4 regions of the Hymenobacter sediminicola genome follow, and region 3 is predicted to be linked to each of the others. Evidence: riboswitches for the same ligand, from Rfam matches in the RefSeq annotation. Region 3 holds a riboswitch; each other region holds the start of a gene.
The links. A riboswitch is a leader RNA that binds a small molecule or an ion and turns the genes downstream of it on or off. The one in region 3 is predicted to bind S-adenosylmethionine.
Positions count from the first base shown of each region.

Region 1: it holds a riboswitch for S-adenosylmethionine, as region 3 does, so the genes downstream of both, H4317_RS12150 (homoserine dehydrogenase) here and H4317_RS16935 (O-acetylhomoserine aminocarboxypropyltransferase/cysteine synthase family protein) in region 3, are expected to answer to the same signal.
Region 2: it holds a riboswitch for S-adenosylmethionine, as region 3 does, so the genes downstream of both, H4317_RS11565 (amino acid permease) here and H4317_RS16935 (O-acetylhomoserine aminocarboxypropyltransferase/cysteine synthase family protein) in region 3, are expected to answer to the same signal.
Region 4: it holds a riboswitch for S-adenosylmethionine, as region 3 does, so the genes downstream of both, metH (methionine synthase) here and H4317_RS16935 (O-acetylhomoserine aminocarboxypropyltransferase/cysteine synthase family protein) in region 3, are expected to answer to the same signal.

Region 1 is NZ_CP060202.1:2,842,114-2,846,814, forward strand. It holds gene H4317_RS12135 (HTTM domain-containing protein) at 1-51, shown strand, start outside; gene H4317_RS12140 (hypothetical protein) at 58-378, shown strand; gene H4317_RS12145 (hypothetical protein) at 414-935, shown strand; gene H4317_RS12150 (homoserine dehydrogenase) at 1,094-2,320, opposite strand; SAM riboswitch class I at 2,599-2,713, opposite strand; gene H4317_RS12155 (dihydrolipoamide acetyltransferase family protein) at 2,889-4,283, shown strand; gene H4317_RS12160 (hypothetical protein) at 4,344-4,550, shown strand; gene H4317_RS12165 (TonB-dependent receptor) at 4,625-4,701, opposite strand, start outside.
Region 2 is NZ_CP060202.1:2,702,628-2,707,328, forward strand. It holds gene H4317_RS11555 (lipopolysaccharide biosynthesis protein) at 1-362, shown strand, start outside; gene H4317_RS11560 (hypothetical protein) at 565-1,290, shown strand; gene H4317_RS11565 (amino acid permease) at 1,316-2,767, opposite strand; SAM riboswitch class I at 3,089-3,182, opposite strand; gene H4317_RS11570 (DUF4890 domain-containing protein) at 3,462-3,884, shown strand; gene H4317_RS11575 (EcsC family protein) at 4,044-4,701, opposite strand, start outside.
Region 3 is NZ_CP060202.1:3,953,581-3,958,281, forward strand. It holds gene H4317_RS16920 (lysylphosphatidylglycerol synthase transmembrane domain-containing protein) at 1-149, shown strand, start outside; gene H4317_RS16925 (lipocalin family protein) at 241-657, opposite strand; gene H4317_RS16930 (LysM peptidoglycan-binding domain-containing protein) at 905-1,192, shown strand; SAM riboswitch class I at 1,540-1,652, shown strand; gene H4317_RS16935 (O-acetylhomoserine aminocarboxypropyltransferase/cysteine synthase family protein) at 2,031-3,419, shown strand; gene H4317_RS16940 (homoserine O-acetyltransferase family protein) at 3,663-4,697, shown strand; gene H4317_RS16945 (hypothetical protein) at 4,687-4,701, shown strand, end outside.
Region 4 is NZ_CP060202.1:215,349-220,049, reverse strand. It holds gene metH (methionine synthase) at 1-2,802, opposite strand, end outside; SAM riboswitch class I at 2,876-2,989, opposite strand; gene H4317_RS00995 (PA14 domain-containing protein) at 3,160-4,239, shown strand; gene H4317_RS00990 (alkene reductase) at 4,445-4,701, shown strand, end outside.

The DNA of each region.
Region 1 (4,701 bases), 1.1 Mb from region 3:
GGACAAACCGTGGTGGTCCACAGTGAGCAATCCATTTCTTCTCAAAACTAGGCGCTCATGACAGTTTTCCTGATTCTGTTGTTGTCTCATCTCGCTACCACAGCAGCCAGCCTGAGGCTACACCGCCGCCTGTTTGCCGGCCGTTCTTTTCAGTTTCCCCGAACCATAGATACAGCCGTGCAGGATCCGGTTTTCCGGGCGTTGCTGCTACTGGGCATCATCCTGCCTTATGTCGTTGCATTGGTGATTAATACGTTGGTTTTCAAGCTGGATTATGCTTCCGGGCGCTATACCTGGACACTGGCACTACATACCAGCCTGAGCATCCTGTACTACCAGGCCAGCCTCCGTGCTGCGTCCAAGAAAAAACGTTCTTAGCTCTACTTACTATGAAAAAAGATCTTCTTTTTCCTTTGCTGACTTGGTCCCTGCTGACATCGTTGGTATACCTGGCAATGCTTTATGCGGTATTCTACAACTGGATGGATGCTGATACCGGATTATTCCGCGACGACAAGATGATTCTGCTGCCTGTGGTACCGGGGCTGCTGATGCTGCTGGCGGAAGGACTGCTCCACACATTTCCAATCTACCAGCACCGCGCAGAGGCGTTCCGCAACCACCTGAATCCAGTAAAAGGCATCTGGCTGCTGCTAGTGCTTTCATTGGGCACGTTGGTGTTCTGCTTTTCCCTCGATCTGCTTTACTGCCAGTTTGTGGATGCCAGCATTCCGCAGACCTACGCCGAAACCGTGGCCCAGATGTCGCTGAAAGGCGGGCGTGTCCCCGACGATTCTGTTGTTCGCTCGTTCGCGCAACTTCCTTTTTTCGCGCAGAACATCTTCATGAACATCATTTCCATCATTTTGGGCAACGTGCTGGCCCTCATGATTGGCCGTAGTATTGCGAAGCCCCTAGTGCCACAGCTCACTTGAGGCCTTATTCCGGCACCCAGAGTAAGCAGCCAAGCAGTACGCCTGAACTTCTGTTCTGAAGGCTGAAACGAAAAAGGGCCGGACGGCTTCTGGCACTTGTGCCGAAACCGCCCGGCCCTTTTTCTATTGCGTATTTCCGATGGCACCAGCGGCAGCTTCTACTGCTTGTCTACTGCTTGGGCAGCCCGCAACGAGCCCGGTAGCCGCACGACACAAATACCTGGCTCCCGCAGCCAGCGGGCCTGCGCCAACTGTTCTAGCCCAATAGTACCGGTCAGGTAGTGGCCCCGCACATCGGATTGGAACTGCTCATGCACGCGGCTAAAATCGGCCGGGTCTGGGGCTGTTTCCGCCGTAAACGTAACCAGTACTTCCACCTCAGCAGCGGCGGCCCCCAACGCCAGATGGGTTTGCTGGCGCAGTTTTTTGTACTCGTAGCGGTAGCCATAGGTGAGGGCCGACAGGTCGCTGAGCACGGCCGAAGCGGTAGGAAAAGCCCCGGCACCGCGGCCCAGAAAAAACTGCCGGTCGGCGAAACTGCTTTGGGTGATGAGGCCATTGTATTCGTCGTGCACATGCGCTAGTTCGTGCTCCGGCTTCACCAGGGTAGGCAGCACCGCCGCCGCAATAGTGCCGTTGGGCAAGCGCCGCGCTTCTGCCACCAGCTTCAGAGCATAGCCTTGTTCCTTCGCATACGCCGTAGCCAGTGGGCTTAGCCTGTCGATGCCAAGCGTAAGCAGTTGCTCAGGGGCCACTACCAGCCCAAAGGCATGGGCTAGCAGCAGCACCAGCTTGTTGCGAGCATCAAGACCTTCCACATCCAGAGCGGGGTTGCTCTCGGCGAAGCCCAAGGCCTGCGCTTGGCTTAATGCCTGCCCAAACGACAAGGCGTCGCGGTGCATGGCCGTAAGAATGTAATTGGTGGAGCCGTTGATGATACCTTCCACCGACTCCAGCAAATCCGTGTCGTAGTACTCTTCCAGATTGCGGATTACGGGCAGGCTGGCACAAGCAGCTGCTTCGTAGAGGAGCGGCGTGCCCGTTTCACGCTGCAACTCAATAAGCTCCCCCAGATGCTCAGCCAGCATCTTTTTGTTAGCCGTTACGACTGCTTTACCCCGGCGCAGTGCCTCGGTCACAATGAGGTAGGCTTCGTCAGCATCGTCAATCAATTCTACTATTACGTCCAACGCAGGGTCGTCGAGCAAGTCGTGGCGGCTGAAGGTAAACAGGCCTGGAGGCAACGTACGCGGCTTAGCGCGGTCCTTCACCCCGATACGCCCGATGCGGGCCCGCAGGCCCGGCGTACGCTCCAGTACCGTGTGCAGCCCCTGCCCTACCACTCCGAAGCCAAACAGCCCGATATTGATGTTTTTACGCAGCATATTCAATACCTAAACAGTCCAGGAAAACAAACCAGAAGTAGCCAGCCCAGGCCATAGTAGGGCAACATCAGCACAGGTTTTCTTTCCGAATGCCTGAGCAGCGGCAGTGGTAGCAGGTTGAGAACAGCATGTGGTACGCATAGGAAAAGGACGTATTGAGGTGAATGAAACGCCTCCCCTACCAAAGCACCTGATCAAGATTCCTTACCGAAATGGGCATAAAAAAAGCCCTTCCGATAAGTCAGAAGAGCCGCACCCGCAGCAGCGGGGCATCATTCAGCTTATCTTCTCCCAAGCCTGCCGTAGCACGCCTGAAACAGGATTTAGCACCTGGTATTGCTACTGGTTGCTAAGGCATCATAGGGCCTGTCCCTCCGCCTTTCTTGATAAGTACTCCGTGAAAGGAGCGCACGGCAAATATACAACCCGAAGCAGCAGACGCAAGTAGGTATACCTGCACTAGACATTTGCAGCGCGGCAACCAATGGCATTGGCCGGCGTTGTGGCTTTCTGTTACCTTTGAGTCCGCAAATTCCCCACCCAATACTCCAACCCCTACCCCAACCGCATGGCACGAGTGGAAATGACGATGCCCAAGATGGGCGAATCCATCATGGAAGGCACCGTCCTGAAATGGCTTAAACAAGTTGGCGACACCATCGAGCAGGATGAATCCGTGCTTGAAGTAGCAACCGACAAAGTTGATACCGAAGTGCCTGCCATTCATGCCGGCGTGCTGCAGGAAATTCTGGTGCAGGAAGGCCAGGTAGTAGCCGTAGGCGCTCCTATTGCTATTGTGGAAACTGATGCAGCCAATGCTGGTGCTTCTGCTCCGGCAGCTGCCCAAGCCACTGCTACCTCCTCCGACAACGGCGTGGCGGCAGTGCCCTATCTGCCCGAAGCCGGCGACCCACAGGCCAACCAAGCGCAGGCAGTGAGTGCCCCAGCCGCTCAGCCGCAGCCGGGCCGCTTCTATTCGCCGCTGGTGCTCAGCATTGCCCGCGAAGAAGGCATTTCGATGGCCGACCTAGAGTATCTGCCCGGTACTGGTAGCGAAGGCCGGGTCACGAAGAAAGATATTCTTGACTATGTAGCTGGCGGCAAGAAGCCACTTGGTGCTGCACAGGCGGCGGCAGCTCAACCAGCAGCTCAGCAGGCCCCCGCTACTCCTGCTCTTCAGGCAGCAGTTCCGGCAGCACAGCCAGTAGCCCAAACACCAGCGGCAGCGCCCAAAGCGGCGCCCTCAGTAAGTGGAAACCAGGAACTGATTGAGATGGACCGGATGCGCAAAATGATTGCGCAACGCATGGTTGACTCTAAGCGCATCTCGCCCCACGTTACTTCCTTCGTAGAGGCCGACGTGACGGACATCGTGAACTGGCGCAACAAGCACAAGGATGGCTACAAGAAGCGCGAGGGCGAAAACCTCACCTTCACGCCCATCTTCATCCAGGCCATTGCGCGCGCTATCCAGGACTTCCCGAACATCAACGTATCGGTAGAAGGCGACTACATCATCAAGAAGCGTGACATCAACGTGGGTGTAGCGGTGGCGCTGCCTTCCGGCAACCTCATTGTGCCCGTGATTCACAACGCCGACCAGCTTAACCTCAACGGCTTGAGCAAGCGGGTGAATGACCTCGCCAACCGCGCCCGCGCCAACAAGCTGAAGCCCGAAGATCTGGAAGGCGGCACCTACACGGTATCCAACGTCGGCTCATTCGGCAACGTGATGGGCACGCCCATCATCATGCAGCCACAGGTAGCCATCATGGCTGTTGGCGCTATCAAGAAGAAGCCGGCCGTCATCGAAACTCCGCAGGGCGACTTGATTGGCATTCGCCACTTCATGTTCCTGAGCCACAGCTACGACCACCGCGTGGTAGATGGCTCGCTCGGTGGCCAATTCGTGCGTCGCGTGGCCGACTACCTGGAGCAATTCGACCCGAATACGGCTATTTAGGTTGCCTCATTTACTGGAAAGCCCGTCGTTCCGGCGGGCTTTTCTTTTGTCTGAACCACCATGAAAAACGTTATTACCCTTGGGGCACTGGTTATTTCTCTGGTCCTGATTGTTTTCCTGTACGTGCGCCTTTCTGATACAGAACAGAAACTAGCTGCTGCCGAACAGAACGCCAAAGACTGTATGCAGGTGACTTTCCAACTGCAGAACAAGCTCACGCAAGCTACCAACGGCAAAACACCCGACAGCCTGCAAACGCGCAACTAGCCTCCTGCACAGCTACACAAAAAAGGCCCGTCTGCTGAGCAGACGGGCCTTTTTTGCATAAGGAGTACCAGCCGTTATGGCCGGCCACCGCTGGGTCCCTGGGCAGGCGTTGCGCCAGCGCCGTTGCCTCCGTCGGTATTGCCTCCGTCCT
Region 2 (4,701 bases), 1.3 Mb from region 3:
TGTTCAATGCCTCGCTGGCCGCCGCTACCGTGCTTATGAACCTGCTGCTGATTCCGCGCATGGGCCTGACCGGCGCCGCCGTAGCCGCCGCCATTGCCTTGGTTTCCATCAATATAGCCCGCACTTGGTTTGTATGGTACAGCTTCGGCCTACAACCTTTCGACCGGCGTGTGCCGCTGATTCTGCTGCTGGCTGCCGCCGCTGGTCTGGCCGCGTGGCTGGTGCCGTTCGTGTACTCGCTATTCGTCACGATGCTGCTTCGCTCCACGGTGCTAACGGCGGTGTATGGAAGTCTGCTGCTGCTTACTAATGCCGAGCCACAAGTGCGGGAGGTATTGAGGAAGCTATTGAAGCGGGTATAGACTGCGGCTACACTTATTTCTCTGCTCTTATTTCTGCTTAAATCAGTCTGCTGTCAAAGCCTAATTTAAGCACATTAATAATCTTTTTATCAACGCATTACATATAAATATTTCTTTAAAATTAAGTCTAATTCGACCCACTTTCGGTATGGCTATCTGCATGTGTAGAGCGACATTCAGCAGAAACTAACAGCTTACTGGTATGAGCAAGACACACATTCTGATGTACCTGCTGTTGAGTTGGGCCACCGTGCTCAGCTCGTCTTGTAAAAAGGAGGAAACAGTGGATGGCCTGCGCATGATTGATGGCATACCTTATTACCACTTCACTGACAGCGACAAACCATGGCTATCCGCGCAGGAAGGCGAAGTCTGGAGATTTGAGAACCAGCAAGGCGTACAGCGAGGGTATCGAGTCAACAAAGTCTATCAACAAAATAAAGCTGATAAAAGAGAATACGGCCCTCCTGGAATACCTAGTGGTACACCTAAACTTTTGAGCTACCACGACCGAGTAACTGTTTGGTTGAGTGCCACTGATAGCATGCGCGGAACACAGGAAATACAATTTCATCGTGACGCTGCGATGCTTTCAAATTCGATATCCGGGGGATACGACAAGAATCGAAGCCAGTTTTACGTGGAAGGAATGTGGTACGGGTTTGTTGGCAATACGAATTTGAACAGCGACTATTTCAATTGTTGGGGTTTGAAGTTCCCACGCGGTGAGAACTTGAATGGTCCATTTATGCAGATCACAGTCCGGGGCCGGCAGTACAACGATGTCATTGCATTCATTGGCACAGATAGAGGACCCTCTTGCCCATCGGCACCTTCCTCTTTCATGCAGGAACTGTACTACGACCGCCGCGCGGGAATGGTGAAGATGGTCAGCAAAGCGGGCGAAGTGTGGGAAAGAGTGCCATAGCGGAACACTCTTTCCCGCTCTTCGCCTACCGGCTCGCGTCTTCGGCATTCCCCAGCTTGCTGTGCTTGCGGCCGTACCCGAAATAGATGCCTAGGCCGATAGCCAGCCACACGGCCAGCCGCAGCCACGTTTCCCACGGCAACGACACCATCATCAGCACGCAGGTCAGGATGCCGAGAATGGGCACCAGCGGCACGAACGGCGTGCGGAAGCCGCGCGGCGCGTTAGGCTCTTTCTTGCGCATAATCAGGATGCCCACGCACACCATTACAAAGGCCAGCAGCGTGCCGATGCTCGTCATCTCGCCCACTACCGAAATGGGCACGAAGCCGGCAAACAGCGCAATAAACAGCCCCAGCAAAAGATTCGACTGCAATGGCGTGCGGAACCGCTCGTGAATGCGGGCGAAAACCGGCGGCAGCAGGCCGTCCTTCGCCATGGAGAAAAATACGCGGCTCTGCCCCAGCAAATCCACCAGAATCACGGACGTGTAGCCGATGATAATGGCCAGAATCACGGCCGACGACAGCCAGGCATACGGCGTTTTTTCGATGGCAATGGCCACTGGCGCCGCACTGTCCTTGAACTCGGTGTAGTTAGCTAGGCCGGTCATCACGTGGCCGAAAAGCACAAACAGCACCGTACACACCAGCAGCGAGCCAATGATGCCGATGGGCATATTGCGCTGTGGATTCTTGGTCTCCTGCGCCATAGTAGCCACAATATCGAAGCCGATGAACACGAAGAATACTACGCCGGCCCCGCGCAGAATGCCGCTCCAGCCAAACTCGCCGAATACACCCGTATTCTGCGGAATGTATGGCTGGTAGTTAGCCGGATCAATGTATTGCCACCCCAGCCCGATAAACACCAGCACCACGGCCACTTTCAGCGTGACTACCAGCGCATTGAACCACGCTGAGCCTTGCGTGCCACGAATAATAATCATGGTAATGGCCAGCACAATGAGCATGGCCGGTACGTTCACAAAGCCGTGTACGATGCTTCCATCGGCGAGCTTGGCCGTTTCGAAAGGGGAAAGCACGAGCTGCGGTGGCAGGTTGATACCGTATTTGCTCAAGAATTTGAGCAGGTACTGCGACCAACTGATGGCTACCGTGGCAGCCCCCACCGAGTATTCCAGCACCAAGTCCCAACCGATAATCCAGGCAAACAGCTCACCCATAGTGGCGTAGGCGTAGGTGTAGGCTGAGCCGGACACAGGTACCATGGAGGCAAATTCGGCGTAGCACAGCGCTGAAAACGCACAACCCACCGCCGCCACAATGAAGGAAAGCGTAACGGCCGGCCCGGCATTGTTGGCGGCCGCAATACCGGTGAGGGAGAACAGGCCCGCCCCGATGATAACACCAATGCCGATGGTGATGAGATTGAAGCCGTTCAGGCTTCGTTTGAGAGTGTTAGCGCCCGTTTCAGCCGCTTCCTGCCGCAGCAGTTCCAATGATTTTTTAAGCATACAATAGGGCAGCACGAAGCGCAGCTTCGCGGATCAGTGAACAGGCCGGCGCCATCTGCCACGGGCAGAAGCGCAGAGCCGCATGCCAGCTAGGCAAGCGGGCCGGGCAGCCAGAAAATACAGGGGAAGAAAACGCAGGCAGGCATCAGCCTAGCCCATTACCAACCGACAAGGGATAGACCCGATCAGCAATTCCAGGTGCACTCAGCAGCAACAACAGCCTGTGCTACAACAGCCCCGGGCCTCCATAGGTAGGCGCCGGAAAGCAGCAGAAACAACGAAACGGGCAGTAAGGCGAGGCAGGAAATCCACGGCAACTTGTTTTTATATGGTCAGGAATTGGCACCGTTCCGGCAGTATCCGGGTGGTTGCCGACGCTTCATAGAGCCTGTCTCTCAGCGCCTCTGTATAAAAACAATCCTTTGTCGGTAAAGAATTGATGCGGCAAAGGTACGTTCGGCCGACGTGCATTTACAAACCGGCGTGTGGTACTTCCATAGCCACCTTGCGAAGAGCCGACCACACATTGCAGGTAAAGTTTAACCCCACTATTGACTTTTTTTTATTTCACCCGAACTATTCTATTTGAAAAAACTGGCATCTGAGTTGCGTATAGGCATTCCACAAGCACAAAAACTGCCCTCAAAGCGCAAGTGCCTCTTTTCTCAAATTCAACAATTCTAATACCTCTGTCATGAAAAATCCTCTCGTTCTGCTCGCTGTTTTTGCCTTTTCGGTTAGTGTAGCTTCAGCCCAGACAGCTACCACCAAACCCGACCGCAAGGCCAGAATGGAGCAGGCCGGCAAAACGCCAAAAACACCCGAACAGCGCGCCGACCACGCCGCGCAACGCCTCGCAAAGGAGTTGGGTTTATCCGCCGCTCAGACGGCACAAGTGCGTGAGCTGCACATTGTCCGGTACAAGGAAATGGAGGCCAAGCGCGCCCAGCTTGCCACCACCGACAAAACCCAGCGCCATCAGGCAATGAAGGCTGGCAAGGAGCGGTACGAAGCGCAGCTCAAACAAATCCTGAGTGCCGAGCAGTACACCAAATACGCCCAGCTGCGCGCTGAAAAAGCCGAAAAGCACAAAGGCCACCGCAAAGCCAAAGGTTAGTTTTCGCAGTGAATAAGCAAAGAGCCCCGCCAGCATTGGCGGGGCTCTTTTGTGCTTTGGTATTTTGAAAATACCGAGTCATCTTGAGCGGAGCGAAGGACCTTGTTATGCCCGACGCCGTTGATACTTGTGGGGGCGTGATAAGGTCCTTCGCTCCGCTCAGGATGACAACTCCTTTTTCGGTTCTTGGCCCTCAAACCAGCGCATGCGGTAGCAGTTGATAGCGGTTTCGCCAAGCTGCTCCAGAAGGCGGTAGTTAGCCACTGCTCCTACTGCCGCCCCAATAACGGGTACCAGCTGGGCCATTTTAGCGAGGTCGATGTAGTCGCGGTACTCCTGCTGGAAGGTGCGCCAATCGAAGTCGTGCACGTCGGGCGGAAGCGTGTGGCGGTAGGTTTCCCAGGTGGCAAGGCGCTGGTAGGTTTCATTGCGGGTGTGCTGGCTGCTGAAGGCCAGCTGGAAAATGTGCAACAGATAAACCCGCTCGGAATAGTCGCGCGCATCGTAGCCGTAGAGGGCGGCCACATCGAAAAGCAGCTTGAGCTTGATGCTGAGCAGCAGCGGAAAATCGGCGAGGCCGAGCAGGAAGCCACCGGCGCCCGTCACGGCTCCTTCGGCGGCGGCTGTATTGCGGTAGGCCCGGATGCGGCGTTGCACGGCCTCTTCGCGCTCCGCCAGCGTGCCCGTAAGAAGTGGCTTCTGCGTGACATACTCGGAGCCAAACAACACGCCGCGCACCATCTGCTTGATAGCCGAGGTAATAGCCGCGTGCACCTTTTCCGGTAGCAACGCATTCAACCGCGCCTGCACACGCCGC
Region 3 (4,701 bases):
TCGGCACTCCCACCATGACGAACTTCATGGTATTGCTCTACCGCATTGTCACTTACTACCTCTACCTCGTGCTGGGTGCCATCTTCCTTCCACGCTGGATTACGCGTATTTTCGGCAAACCAGAAGCGGAGAAGGTCATGTCATCCTAGACGATATAGCCACTACTATCAAACAGAAGAAAGCCCTTTCACATTGCGTGAAAGGGCTTTCTTCTGTTTTCAGACTGTTTCTGGAGCAGCGCTATTCCTTCTCTAAACGCAGTTCAGCTCCGGCACCGCTTTTCAGCGTCAGCTTGTCATCAGTCAGCGTCACGACGTCGAAGGTGTTGCTTTGGGCAGCGCCATCGGGAGTCATGGTGATTTTCTTACCAGCTTGGTCGAAATCATACTTGCCGTTAACAGCTCCGGCAGGTGAGGTCATGTTGTACTGGCCGTTAGCGAAGAAAGTAATCCGCTCGTCTTCCTGCGCGTCGGTCTGCTTCACTTTGTCGCCGGTAGCATCCAGTTCCTTATCGGTCTTCCATACTTTGCTGGTAGTACCGTACAGCATATTTACTCCTTCTACTTTCCCTTCTTTGCTTCCACAGGAAGCCGTGAAGAGCGAAACCAGCACGAGCAGGCTGGCCAGGTAGCGGAACGGATGGGAGAGGGTTTTCATACGTTTCTTGATGGTTGGTTGGGAGATGAGTACTGCTCTTGATGCACGCGCCAAGCACTGGCTGGCATTGTAGCAGTTGTTGGGCTTCTTACGGCAGCAACCCGCAAGTTGTTCAATACTTCAAAGCCTGAATATGACGCACGGATGCTCATAACTTATTGTTGGCCTTGGCGTAAAAAGCCCTGACCAGCAACCGTTGTGTTTCTCGTCAATCTTTCTCCCTCTCATCCAAAACCAACGCACGACTATGGGACTGTTTGATTTTCTCTCGAATGAAGGCGAAAAAAAGCCCGTTGAGCCCGCTAACAAGCCCGCTGCCGGAGGTGGTACCGATTTTTTCGGCAATGCCAACGCGAATGCTGAGCAAGGTGAAACCTACACCGTAGTAAGCGGTGATTCGCTGTCGAAAATTGCCAAAAACCATTACGGAGATGCTGCCAAATGGCACCAGATCTACGATGCCAACAAAGGCATCATCGGTTCTAATCCCGACCACATTGAGGTAGGCCAAGTGCTTACGATGCCTAAATTATAGATTTCCCCACACAGGAAAAGTTATAAAAGCCACTCAAATCTGAGTGGCTTTTTTATTGCTCTAATTGGCCGAAGACACTTGTTTTACCCCTACTGATCCGGGCACTATCAGTATAGTTCTGCCACCTGGTTTGGATGCCTGTGGTTAGCCTGAGCGTAGATCACCATGCATCTAAAAATCATATTACTTTGATTTATAATATGTTAATAGCATTTTATAAATACTGCTAGCAATCTGTGCTGACACGTAAAATATTTTTCGCAGCTATTGCGGATATCAAATTTGCGCGTATACCTTTGCAACACCAACTCGGTACTCCCCCGCTCGCGGCGGGGCAGTTTTCATAGGATTTATACAGAAGCGGCGAGAGAACAGGCTCCCTGACCCGCTGGCAACCTTCGACCGCGCGAAAGGTGCCAATTCCTGCCCGACCGGCTTTTGCCGACGGGGCATATAACTCGAGTGCCATGGAAAACACCCTCGCTTTCGTTCTGCCGTACCCTGCCGCCCCGGTTGCCTCTTGGCATACCGCCTCGCCGCTGGGTTTCCGCGTTTCTGAGCCTGCCATTGCGGCTTCTACTTCTAGACTGCGAAAGCGCTGTTGCGGCGCGTGTTGTTGCTAGCCTGATTTCCGGTTAGCCAGCGCTCCTGCCTTCCCCAACGCCTATGCCCGGCATTCCCGTGGCGGCCGTTGGCGGACCCTCCCACAGTTTACTGTTTGCCGTGCTGCATCGTCAGCCGATACTGAGGCTGTGGCCCCTGTGCGCATTACAGTAGCCGTTTCAGCGTATTTCACTTCGCTTTTCCTCCTGCTTCTTTCTTAAAATCAAAGACTACTATGTCTACTCCAGCCCTTCATTTCGAGACGCTCCAACTCCACGCCGGCCAGCAGCCCGACCCCGTAACCGGGTCCCGCGCAGTGCCTATTCACCAAACTACTTCCTACGTGTTCAAGAATGCAGAGCACGGCGCCAACCTGTTTGCGCTGAAGGAGTTCGGCAACATCTACACCCGTTTGATGAACCCGACTACCGATGTGTTTGAGCAGCGTATTGCGGCGTTGGAAGGCGGCGTAGCGGCGTTGGCTGTAGCATCGGGGCAGGCCGCGCAGTTCATTGCCCTCAACAACATTCTGCAGGCTGGCGACAATTTTGTGAGTACCACGCATCTGTATGGTGGCACCTACAACCAATTTAAAGTGGCCTTCAAACGGCTGGGCATTGAGGTTCGCTTCGCTGATGGCGACCGGCCAGAAAAGTTTGAGGCACTGATTGATGAGAACACCAAGGCACTCTACCTCGAGACCATCGGCAACCCCAGCTTCAGCGTGCCGGACTTCGAGCGGATTGCGGCCATTGCCAAGAAGCACGACCTGCCACTAATCGTCGATAATACGTTTGGGGCGGGCGGCTACTTGTTCCGGCCCCTGGAGCACGGCGCGCACATCGTGGTAGAATCGGCCACGAAATGGATTGGCGGACACGGCACCAGCATCGGGGGCGTGATTGTGGATGGTGGCACCTATGATTTCGGCAACGGCAAGTTTCCGCAGTTTACGGAGCCGAGTGAGGGCTACCACGGGCTGGTATTCAATGAGGTATTTGGCAAAGGCGGGCCATTCGGCAACATTGCCTTTATTATCCGGGCCCGGGTAGAAGGGCTGCGCGATTTTGGGCCTTCACAAAGCCCATTCAACTCTTTCCTGTTATTGCAAGGCCTCGAAACGCTGAGCCTACGCGTGGAGCGCACTGTGGAAAACACGCTGCGCATCGCGACGTGGCTGGAACAGCATCCGCAAGTGGAAGCGGTGAACTATCCGGGTCTGAAAAGCAGCCCCTATTACGGGCTAGCTCAGAAATACCTGACCCGCGGTGCTGGCGGGGTGCTCACCTTCGCCATCAGAGGCAGCAAGGATACGGCGACTCAATTTATCGACAACCTGAAACTGGTGAGCCACTTGGCCAACGTCGGCGACGCCAAAACGCTCATCATCCAGCCCTCAGCTACTACGCACCAGCAGCTTTCCGAAGCCGAGCAGCGCGCCGCCGGCGTTACGCCAACGTTGCTGCGTTTGTCGGTGGGCATTGAGCACTTCGAAGATATTCGCGCTGATCTGGCGCAGGCGTTTGAGGCGGTGCGCAATGCCGTACCGCAGAAAACCCAGACTTCGGACAGCACGCTGCTGCCGGAGCCGCAACCCGAACATGCCGCTACGCTGGAGGTCTAGAGAGAGGGGTAAAGTCCGGCCGTTTTGAGAGGGCGGCCGGCTTCACCTCCAGACTAGCGGTACGCGGGCAAGAAGCTGCTTTTTTTGTGAGAGAGGGAAGTAGCCCTACTTGTCCGCCCATAGCCGGGGCTGAGCTGGCAGAAGCTGGCTCAGCCTGCGGGCTATACTAATAAAAGGCATTCTGAAGCATGGCTTCAGCTGCATTCCGAAATGGGTATCCGTTTCAATTTCATTTGACGAGTTATGAGCGACGAACCGCACTTCTTCCGGCTGCCCCGTGCTTTACGGCTGGAAAGTGGCGCCGTGCTGCCGCAGGTGGAAGTAGCATACCAGACCTACGGCCACCTCAAGCCCACCCGCGACAACGTGGTATGGGTATGCCACGCCCTGACCGCCAACGCCAACGTGCTGGACTGGTGGCCCGGCCTGTTCGGAGCAAGCTGCTATTTCGACCCTGCGGACTGGTTTATTGTCTGCGCCAATGTGGTGGGCTCTTGCTATGGCAGCACCGGTCCGCTTTCCGTGGACGAAACAACCGGTCTGGCGGCTTATCAGGAGTTTCCGCTTCTCACCGTCCGCGACCTGGTGGCGGTGCATGAGGCGCTACGGGAGCATCTGGCCCTGCACCAAATTCATACCCTAATTGGTGGCTCATTGGGCGGGCAGCAAGCGGTGGAATGGGCGGTGCAGCGGCCGGCCTTGTTTGAAAATCTAGTGCTACTGGCCACCAATGCGCGTCATTCGGCTTGGGGCATTGCGTTCAATGAAGCGCAGCGGCTGGCTATTCTCGCCGACCCAAGTTACTCTACCACTGCTCCCGATGGGGGCGCCGCTGGCCTGCGGGCAGCTAGGGCGGTGGCCCTGCTTAGCTACCGCAGCTATGACGCTTACCAGCGGAGCCAGACCGAGCCCAACGAGGAAGCGCTGGACGACTATAGGGCCAGTTCCTACCAGCGCTACCAGGGCGACAAGCTGGTGGCCCGCTTCAACGCCCACTCCTACGTGGCCCTTTCCCGGACAATGGACACGCACCATGTAGGGCGCGGCCGAAGCGGCATTCGGGCGGCGCTGGAGCGGATTCGGGCCCGTACACTGGTGATTGGTATTACGTCGGATGTGCTATTTCCGCCTGCCGAGCAGCAGTTACTGGCACGCTACATCCAGGGGGCCATGTACGCCGAGATGGACTCGCCCTTCGGCCATGACGGATTCCTGATTGAAACCGCTCAAATCACACATGTACTCGAACGATTTTACGTCCAGACCTATGTTCATTGATTCT
Region 4 (4,701 bases), 770 kb from region 3:
CAAGAAGGTCGGCTTCACGATGGGCGTGGTTTCCCAGTCAGCCTTGAAGCCATTCTCACGAGCGGCCTCAATGGTGAGGTAGTTTTTGTCGCGCTGGCGGCCGGCGTAGTCTTCACGGAGCTGGCGGTACTCCTCACGCACGGTGCGGGCGTACTCCGCATCGGCCGAACCCAACAGCGCTGCCGCCACACCCACCGAGCGGGACGCGTCGTTGACGTGCACGATGGGTCCGGAGTAGTTGGGCGCAATCTTCACGGCGGCGTGCAGGCGTGAGGTGGTAGCACCACCGATGAGCAACGGCGTTTTCAGGCCGCGCTTCTCCATTTCCTGCGCCACGTACACCATTTCATCGAGGCTCGGTGTAATCAGGCCGCTTAGCCCGATGACGTCCACTTGCTGCTTGGCGGCTTCGTCGAGAATACGTTCCAGCGGCACCATCACGCCCAGGTCCACAATATCGAAGTTGTTGCAGGCCAGCACCACGCCCACGATGTTCTTGCCGATGTCGTGCACGTCGCCTTTCACTGTGGCCAGCAGAATTTTGCCGGCTGTTTGCCGGTCGCCGCTCTGCTTGTCGGCCAGCAGGTAGGGCTCCAAGTAGGCCACCGCTTTCTTCATCACCCGGGCCGATTTCACCACCTGGGGCAAAAACATTTTGCCCGCCCCGAACAGGTCACCCACCACGTTCATACCGGCCATTAGCGGGCCTTCAATCACCTCCAGCGGGCGGCCCACCAGCTGCCGCACCTCCTCGGTGTCCTGGTCGATGAATTCGGTAATGCCTTTCACCAGCGCGTGTTGCAGGCGTTCCTTCACCGGGAGGCTGCGCCAGGCGTCGGCCACCACTTCCACCTTGTCCTTCTGCTTCACCGTGTCGGCAAAGTCCACGAGACGCTCAGTAGCATCGGGGCGACGGTTCAGGAGCACGTCTTCCACCAGCTCCAGCAGGTCCTTCGGAACCTCGTCGTACACAGCCAGCTGACTGGGGTTCACGATGCCCATGTCCAGGCCGGCGCGGATGGCGTGGTAGAGGAAGGAAGAGTGCATGGCCTCGCGCACCACGTCGTTGCCGCGGAAGGAGAAACTGATGTTTGAGACGCCACCGCTGGTGAGGGCGCCGGGCAGGTTGGCTTTAATCCAGCGGACGGCCTCGATGAAGTCCAGCGCGTAGTTGCGGTGCTCTTCCATGCCGGTGCCCACCGTCAGGATGTTGGGGTCGAAGATGATGTCCTCGGCCGGGAAACCGACTTCGTTCACCAGGATATCGTAGCTGCGCCGGCAGATTTCGATGCGCTTCTCGTAGTTGTCGGCCTGGCCGTTCTCGTCGAAGGCCATAACCACCACGGCCGCGCCGTACTGGCGCACGGTACGGGCCCGCTGTTTAAATACTTCTTCGCCTTCCTTGAGCGAAATGGAGTTGACGATGCTCTTGCCCTGCACGCACTTGAGGCCGGCTTCGAGCACGCTCCACTTCGAGGAGTCAATCATGACGGGCACCCGCGAAATGTCGGGCTCCGAAGCAATCAGGTTCAGGAACGTAGTCATGGCCTGCTCCGAGTCCAGCATGCCTTCGTCCATGTTCACGTCGATGACCTGCGCGCCGCCTTCCACTTGGTCGCGGGCCACCTGCAGGGCCTGCTCATAGTTGCCGGTGCGGATGAGGCGGGCGAAGGCTCGGCTACCCGTCACGTTGCACCGCTCGCCCACGTTCACGAACAGACTGTCGGGATACACGCCGAACGGTTCCAGGCCACTCAGGCGGGTGGCTTTGGGTACTTCCGGTAACGCCCGTGGCGCGTATTTCTCCGCCAGCCGGGCCAGCTCACCGATGTGCTGGGGCGTGGTGCCGCAACAGCCGCCCACCACCGTCACCAGTCCGTCGGCCAGGTAGCCTTCCACCACGCCCGCAAATTCCTGGGCCGACTCATCGTAGCCACCAAACGCGTTGGGCAAGCCGGCGTTGGGGTAAGCCGAAATGTGTACGTCGGCAATGCGGCTCAGCTCCTTGATGTACACCTTCAGCTGGTCGGCACCGAGGGCGCAGTTCAGCCCTACGCTCAAGAGCGGCAGGTGGCGGATGGAGTTCCAGAAGGCCTCCACCGTCTGCCCGCTCAGGGTGCGGCCCGAAGCGTCGGTAATCGTGCCCGAAATCATGACGGGCACCACTTTGCCGCCTTCGTCGAAGAACTTCTGCACCGCGTACAAAGCTGCTTTGGCGTTGAGCGTGTCGAAGATGGTTTCGATGAGCAGCGCGTCGGAGCCGCCGTCCACGAGGCCGCGCACCTGCTCCAGATAGGCGGTGGCCAGCTCATCGAACGTCACGGCCCGGAAGCCGGGGCGGTTCACGTCGGGCGAGAGGCTGGCGGTGCGGTTGGTGGGCCCCACGGCCCCGGCCACGAAGCGCGGCTTGTCGGGCGTGAGGGCCGTAAACGCATCAGCCGACTCCCGCGCCAGCCGCGCCGACTCGTAGTTCAGCTCATATACCACATGCTCCAGCCCGTAGTCGGCCTGGGCGATGGTGGTGCCGCTAAACGTGTTGGTTTCCACCATGTCGGCCCCGGCCGCGAAATACTCGTCGTGAATGCCGCGGATAATATCAGGCCGCGTGAGGCTGAGCAGGTCGTTGTTGCCGCGCAGAGGCTTGGGGTGGTCGGCGAAGCGCGTGCCCCGGAAATCCTCCTCCGTGAGCGTATGGCGCTGAATCATGGTGCCCATAGCGCCGTCGAGAATCAGCACGCGCTGACGCAGGATGTCGTGGAGGGGAGACGCAGTAGTGGCGGAGGCAGGGAGGACGGTCGGCATATCGGCTCTTCTAAGGGGAATCAGCGGCAAAAAGTGCCTATCCAGAAAGAGCCGGGCGCGAAGGCCGGTTCCGTACTTATCTTCTTCCATTGCCCGCAAAGGCCCTGGAAAGGGAATTAGCACCTTGTTTTATTTCAGGTTGCTAAGACGTCGTCGGGCCCAGTCCCTCGGTCTTTCTGGATAAGTAACACAGCGAAGATACAACCGGAATCTTCAAATTTCAATTCGTAGAAAAGAGGCCTAGCAAGCCAGGAGCCAGCCGGAAGAGCAAAGAAGTTTTGAGCTGAATTAATATAATTGCTGGCATATAGTATCGTTTCCTAGTTGGTCGTTTCTGTTTCCCATTAATGGTTGACTATGCTACTTCGTTTCTACACTGTTGTGCTGCCGGGGCTGCTCCTATGGGCCGGAAATAGCCTGGCACAGAAAATGCCGGCCGGTACTGGCCTGCAGGGCACGTATTACAATGGGATGAATTTCGAGCAGAAGGTGCTTACCCGCTCCGACGCAGCTATTGATTTCAACTGGGACAAGAAGCCGCCTGCGCCCGGGGTGCAGGCCGAATATTTCTCGGTGCGCTGGGAAGGCTGGCTGCTGGTGCCTGAAACCGGCGAGTATGAGTTCAGTACCGTGATGGATGACGGGCTGCGTTTCTGGCTGGGCAGGAAACGCCTCATCGATTTCTGGCGCGACCAGGACCACGTGCCGGCTTCCGTGCGCATTCGGCTGGAAGGAGGCCGCTACTATCCGTTGCGAGTCGAATATTTTCAGAACCGCTGGGAGTCAAGGGCACTGCTACAGTGGCGCCGCACCGACCAGCCAACATCTGAATTCCAGCCCGTTAGCCAGCAACAGCTTTTTGCCGCTCTTCCGGCCACGGCTAAACCGATTCCTGAACCCACTCGCCCGCCCACCAGACCCGCACCCGCGCCACCTGTTGCGGTGCAGCCGGCGCCCCGGCCCGCCGCTGCCGCGCGCCAAACACGCCGGTCGGTGGCGGTAGCGCAGTCCAGAGCAACGGCGGATGTAGCCCCACCCCGTGCCAACGTTACTACGGATACGGCTGCCACGCTACCTGACTTAGGTGCATTACGGGCTGGTTCCGCTGTTACGCTGCCTAACTTGTATTTCACGCAGAGTACAGCTGCACTGCTGCCCTCGTCGCGGCCGGTGCTGAATGAATTGGCCCGTACGTTGCGGGCTCAGCCTACACTGCGCCTCGAAATAGGAGGCCACACGGATAATGTGGGAGATGTTGCTCTCAACCTGCGCCTGTCCGAGCAGCGGGCACGCGTGGTGCGGCAGTACCTCGTGCAGCAAGGCATCGACTCGGTGCGGCTAACGGCCCGTGGCTACGGCGGCACCCACCCCATAGTGGACAACCGTGACCCGCAGCAACGCCCCCGCAACCGCCGCGTGGAAGTGGTGGTGCAATAAACAGTACGAATTACTGCCTCCAGCCAGGTAGATGTATCTAGAGTTTCAGGATATTACTCAGCAGTAAGCTGTGCTTTGTGCCTGTTGCCCGCACCTGCTTGAAGAGGTAGTAGAAAAAAATAGTGAAGTCGAAAACATATGTGTAGCAACATCAGTTACAGTTCGCGAATCGGCACACAGCTGATTCCTGAAACCGTTTCTATACATGAGCCAGACTCGCCATCTTTTTACGCCCGTGCAAGTGGGTGCGCTTACCCTGCCCAACCGCTTCGCCATGGCTCCCATGACGCGCAGCCGCGCCACCAATAAGGCCACTGCCCCCACCGAATCTGTAGTGAAATACTACGTGCAGCGCGCTTCGGCAGGCCTCATCATCACGGAAGGCTCGCAGGTATCCGCTCAAGGCGTGGGCTATATCAACACACCCGGTATCTACACCGCAGAGCAGGTAGCAGCCTGGAA